DNA from 2 places in the Vibrio cortegadensis genome. Region 1 is predicted to be linked to the other one. Evidence: predicted binding sites of a transcription regulator. Region 1 holds the regulator's gene; the other holds the start of a gene.
The links. The regulator CRP, encoded in region 1, controls carbon source genes, mostly activating them, when cyclic AMP is high. The targets are predictions, from matches to a motif close to TGTGANNNNNNTCACA.
Positions count from the first base shown of each region.

Region 2: the regulator CRP is predicted to act here: its motif matches at 1,216-1,231, upstream of OCV39_RS15985 (glycogen/starch/alpha-glucan phosphorylase).

Region 1 covers NZ_AP025472.1:288,829-292,031, forward strand. Annotated here, with positions in the region: gene astD (succinylglutamate-semialdehyde dehydrogenase) at 1-332, shown strand, start outside; gene OCV39_RS01270 (DUF1338 domain-containing protein) at 463-1,254, shown strand; gene crp (cAMP-activated global transcriptional regulator CRP) at 1,355-1,987, opposite strand; gene OCV39_RS01280 (phosphoribulokinase) at 2,234-3,103, opposite strand; gene OCV39_RS01285 (YheU family protein) at 3,191-3,203, opposite strand, start outside.
Region 2 covers NZ_AP025473.1:330,027-333,229, reverse strand. Annotated here, with positions in the region: gene malT (HTH-type transcriptional regulator MalT) at 1-862, opposite strand, end outside; gene OCV39_RS15985 (glycogen/starch/alpha-glucan phosphorylase) at 1,408-3,203, shown strand, end outside.

The DNA of each region.
Region 1 (3,203 bases):
TTGGCCCGTTACTACAGGTTATTCGTTACGAAAGCCTTGATGCGGCGGTTGAAATGGCAAACGATACTCGATTTGGCTTGTCTGCTGGACTGGTGTCAACTGACGATGGTGAATGGGATTACTTTGTGGATCACATTCGCGCGGGCATCGTGAACCGTAACCGCCAATTGACCGGAGCGAGTGGTGATGCGCCATTTGGTGGCCCTGGCGCTTCTGGTAATTTACGACCAAGTGCTTACTACGCTGCTGACTATTGTGCTTATCCAATGGCATCAATGGAAGGTGAAGAGACATTACTCCCTGCTACCTTTAGCCCTGGTCTAGAGCTTTAGGGCTACGGTAGGCGGAAACCTCAATTCAGTACTAAATGGTTATCGAATGCAGAGTGATACAGCATGAGATAACCTTTTTTCTACAGCAAACTCGGTCTACAGACCCTAATAAATACAACAAGGAGGCGTCATGACGCCAGATGTTTTATTTGAATCCCTATGGAAAGATTATATTCAACGCCTTTGCCCTTCTGCGGATAAGGTTCATCAATTGCTTCGCGAAGATGCTGAGCTGATTAATGATCACATCGCACTTCGAACGTTTAATGTTGCTCCTCTTGGGATTGAAACCTTAGCGAAGCCTTTTTTAGCATTAGGGTATAAAGAGTGTGGTGATTATCTATTTGAAAGCAAAAAGTTGGTTGCCAAGCATTATGAACATGATGATCCAAACCAGCCCAAAGTCTTTATTAGTGAGCTGAAAGTGGAAGAGTGCTCTGAAGCGTTACAAGCCATCGTCGCTAAACTGGTGGAACAAGTGGATGCTCAACAATTGAAGACTCAGGACTTTTTATACAGCGGCCGTCAATGGGAACTGAGCTTTGAAGATTACCAAACTCTAGCAAAAGAGAGTGAATACGCCTCTTGGTTAGCTGCTCATGGTTATGGTGCTAATCACTTTACAGTCAGTGTGAATCAATTAAATGACTTTAGTGAAGTTCAAGAGGTGAATGATCATCTCAGTAGCGTTGGGTTTGTTATCAATGGTTCTGGGGGGGAGGTTAAAGGCTCACCAGAAGTGCTATTGGAGCAATCATCGACCATGGCCGATCGCGTATTGGTCCAATTTACTGAGAGTGAACAAGTTGTCCCTGGCGGGTTTTACGAGTTTGCGAAACGTTACCCAATGAATGATGGTCAGTTGTACACGGGTTTTGTTGCTGCGTCAGCCGATAAGATCTTTGAGAGTACAAACGGCTAGATCATTAATACGAGCGCATGGCGTAACAATTAGCTAATAAAAAACCACCAATAGCGATATTGGTGGTTTTTAAATTTTATAGTGTTTTCAGTAACGCGAACTAGCGAGTACCGTAAACTACAATTGTCTTACCGTGAGCTGAAATCAAGTTCTGCTCTTCTAGCATCTTCAAGATACGACCAACCGTTTCACGAGAACAGCCAACGATTTGACCGATTTCTTGGCGAGTGATCTTAATTTGCATGCCATCAGGGTGAGTCATTGCATCAGGTTGTTTCGCTAGGTTTAGTAGCGTTTGTGCAATTCGGCCCGTTACATCTAGGAATGCTAAGTCACCTACTTTTTGGCTAGTAACTTGTAGACGGTTTGCCATTTGCGCTGAAAGACGCATTAGGATGTCTGGGTTTACTTGGATAAGTTGGCGGAATTTCTTGAAAGAAATCTCAGCAACTTCACAAGGAGATTTTGCTCGAACCCATGCTGTACGCTCTTGGTCTTCTTCAAAAAGACCTAGCTCACCAATGAAGTCACCTTGGTTAAGGTAAGACAAGATCATCTCTTTGCCTTCTTCATCTTTAATTAGTACCGCAACTGAACCTTTCACAATGTAATACAAAGTTTCGGCTTTTTCACCTGCGTGAATCAGCGTACTTTTTGATGGGTACTTATGAATATGACAGTGTGAAAGAAACCACTCTAATGTTGGGTCGGTTTGAGGTTTACCTAGAACCATAATATCTCACTTCCTCTGCAGGGTACGCTTGCTGCTTTCCATAATTAGCAAAGCCTAGTAGTAGGCAGTTCCGTTAGGATAAGAGCACTCTTGTTAGTGCTACAAGCTATCTTGTGTTTCGGTTAGGAATAGTATCCTTTTTCCTAATCCATTTCTTGATTTTAATCGTGTCATTGCCACGATCTTCTACGCAAAACTGTGCACATGATCACGGTATGAAAAGTAACCGAGATTTAAGCGTGATGACTAACCAATTTTTCCTGTTTCAATCAGCTGTTGCAGGATTGGTCTCACGATGAGTTCCATGGCAAAACTCATTTTCCCTCCCGGCACAACCAGGGTGTTATGGCGTGACATGAAGGAGCCATCAATCATGGCTAATAGGTACGGAAAATCAACATTTTTAATCCCACGTAGACGAATGACAACAAAGCTTTCATCTAAACTTGGGATGCCTTTTGCATTCAATGGGTTTGATGTATCAACGGTTGGCACTCGCTGAAAGTTGATATGAGTGCGAGAGAATTGAGGGGTAATATAATTCAAATAGTCATCCATTGAACGAACGATCGAATCCATTACCGCTTCTCTGGAGTGGCCACGATCTCGTGTATCGCGAACAAATTTCTGAATCCACTCTAGGTTGACTATTGGCACCATGCCAATCAATAAATCGACATGCTGTGAAACGTTGATGTCGCCATCTACGACCCCACCGTGCAATCCTTCATAGAACAACACATCAGAGTCAGATGAAATGTCCTGCCATGGGGTAAAAGTGCCGGGCATTTGGTTGTAGGGTACCGCTTCATCGAATGTATGAAGGTAACGCCTTACTTGGCCAACACCCTCATTGCCATACTCTCTGAAAAACTCAGCCAAAGCAGGAAAGTCATTCGCTTGAGGGCCGAAATAACTGATGTGTTTACCCTGTTCTCGGGCTTTGCGTATTTCCACATCCATCTCAGGGCGTGTAAAACGGTGGAAACTATCTCCTTCAACCCATGCCGCTTTGACATCCATCATATTGAACATCTTGCGGAAGGCTTCAGAAGTTGTTGTAGTACCAGCACCGGAAGAGCCAGTCACTGCGATTATTGGGTGTTTTGCGGACATGACAAACCTTGTCTTGAAGTAACGTACTTGTTAGCAATCGGTAACACTATAACACGTAAATGTGATCTGTCATGGTCTGCTATGCGGTTAAACTCGATTT
Region 2 (3,203 bases), on a different replicon from region 1:
GAGCGCAAACGAGTTCATCATTGAAATGATCAAGAACAGAACATTGCATTAGGAAGTGACGTGTATCTTGATCTAAAAGGTCAAATACCTCTTCGACTAAATAGTCCCATAAATGAGCGTGGCTAAATTGAGAAACCGATTCAGCTGATTGTGCAAGTGTGCGTTTTTGATGCTGGGCTTGTAAAGCGATTAACTGTAGTGCAGAAGGCCAACCTTCTACATAAGTGCGTAAATTGTTTGCAGTGGCATCATCAATCCCATCGGTGACTCGTTGATTGAAAAATCGCGTGGTCTCTTCAGTATCAAAAGCAAGTAACTCATTACCTATCTCAATCATTAGATCACGAACGCGTAGATTGGCCGTTCCAAGAGGTGGGGTCGCGCGACTGGTCACAATTAAAGTGAGATTGTCTGGCATGTGTTTCAAGAAGAAGCGCATGGCTTCGTGGATCTCGTCATTCGTGATTAAGTGATAATCATCCAGTACGAGGTAGCACTCTTGGTGAAAAGTGGACATCTCTGCGAATACTTCGCTAAAGAGTGAATGCAAAGACGAAAATTGACGGCGCTCAGCTAACACTTGCGAGTTAGGACAGGATTGTTGTGTCGCTTTATTTATCGACTGCAATAAATAGTTAATGAAGCGAAAGGTATCATTGTCGCTATCGTCAATGCTGTACCAACCGACATTAGGTTTGTCTGACAACCATTGTGCAGCCATGGTTGTTTTTCCATAACCAGCAGGAGAGCGAAACAGAACAAGCTTATAGAAAGGCGCTTGTTGCAGGAGGTCTAATACTCTCGGCCTCACTATAGCGTTATGCAATCGTCCGGGACGAGTCAATTTTGAAGGAATCCACATGTCTTTAATTCAGCCTGTAAGGGTTGGTTATTATTGTTAGACAAAGTCTATAAAAATACTTCGATAATACGTTCTATTTAGAATATTACTGGATTAAAAAGTCTACAGACTTTGATCCACTTCGTAATTATGACGCCTTGGTGGTTTTTGGTGCATCTACGCCCTTTAATTGTGAACCTTATCACCTAATGTTTGCATTATAATATTATTCGGGCACTACTTTTACGCGAGAAGTTATGCAAGTTATGTAATATCCGAGTTCTAAGCGTGATCCGAATGGCATATTTAATAATTGTTTTTAGAGGTCAAATCAGAAATTTCATCAAGTTTTAATAGAGTGAAATCGTAGCTGGTGTGATCGCAATCACTCCTATATTAGTGATTCGTAATCAACATGGGATTTAGATCACTAACTAGGTGCTAGTACGCCCTCTACGCCCTGACTCCTCCTCCTTGTATCGAGCAAAACTAGGAGGATGCTTAGTTATAAGAGAGCGTGCAAGATATGGCACAGATGGATTAAAAACTACAGTGAGACTTTGGTAATGAAACCTACTCAACAAAAAAAATTCGACAAAGTGTCGTTCCAAGAAAGTGTTAAAAAGCATTTATCAGCAACATACGCAACAACAGTAGATACTGCCGATAGCCGTTCATGGTATCTAGCAATGGGCCGTGCGCTTGCTGAACTAACAACATTCGATTTGTTAGAAACAGAGAACGATGAAAAGATTAAAAATGCAAAAAGCTTAAACTATTTATCGCTTGAATTCTTGATTGGCCGTCTGACAGGTAACAACCTTATCAGCATGGGTCTGTATGAAGAAATTACAGGCGCTATGGAAGAGTTAGGCCAAAATCTAACTGACCTTCTAGAAGAAGAACGCGACCCATCACTAGGTAATGGTGGTCTTGGTCGTCTAGCTGCTTGTTTCATGGATTCTTGTGCCGCTCAAGAATACCCAACAGTAGGTTACGGTCTTCACTATGAATACGGTCTATTCAAACAGTCTTTCCAAGACGGTCGTCAACAAGAAGCACCAGACGCATGGCGTGGTGTTGAAGGTTACCCTTGGGAAGTTGCTCGTCCAGAGCTAGCACAACACATTGGTTTTTACGGTCATGTAGACGTTGAATTCATTGACGGTAAAGAAGTACGTACTTGGGTTCCAGGTATGGAAGTAAAAGCAATGCCTTGGGATCTACCTATCGTAGGTTACGAATCAAACACGGTTTACCCACTGCGTCTTTGGGAATGTCAGGCAATTGCACCATTCTCACTAGCAAGCTTTAACAACGGTGATTACTTCGAAGCGCAACACTCGCTCATCGATGCAGGTAACATCACTAAAGTACTTTACCCGAACGACAACCACGAGAAAGGTAAGACACTGCGTCTGATGCAGCAGTATTTCCACTCAGCAGCGTCTGTTCGAGATATTCTGCGTCGTCACGAAGCAGCAGGTTTCTCTTTAGAAGATCTGCCTAAGCAAGAAACGATTCAGCTTAACGATACGCACCCAACGATCGCAATTCCTGAATTGATGCGCATCCTAATCGATGAGAAAGGTCTATCTTGGGACCAAGCTTGGGAAATCAGTGCTCACACGTTCGCATACACGAACCACACACTACTTCCAGAAGCACTTGAGACGTGGTCTGAATCACTGATTCAACGCCTACTTCCACGTCACATGGAAATCATTTTTGAAATCAACCACCGCTTCATGCAAGAAGTTCGCAAGATGTGGCCTGGTGACGGTGAGAAGCAAGCGAAGCTTTCTATCATCCAAGAAGGTTTCCACCGCATGGTTCGCATGGCAAACCTATGTGTGATTGGTTCTTACAAAGTAAACGGTGTAGCAGCACTGCACTCTCAATTGGTTAAGAAAGACTTGTTCCCTGAGTTCAACGAAATCTTCCCAGGTAAACTGACTAATGTAACGAACGGTATCACACCACGTCGTTGGTTGAAGTTCTGTAACCCAGGCCTATCTAAGCTAATTACTGGTAAGATTGGCACTGAGTGGCCTGCTAAACTTGAGCAGCTTGAAGGCATCGCTAAGTTTGCAACAGACGCGAAATTCCAAAAAGAGTTCATGGCTGTTAAGAAAGAAAACAAACAGCGCCTTGCTGATTGGGTTTCTGAAAACATGGGTATCGAACTTGATACTAACGCTATCTTCGACGTGCAAATCAAACGTCTACATGAATACAAGCGTCAGCATCTAGATTTGCTACACATTCTATCTCTGTACCACCGTATTCTTAACGAACCTGGTTTCGAGTGTGAGCCACGCGTATGTTTCTTCGCAGCGAAAGCAGCACCGGGTTACCACCT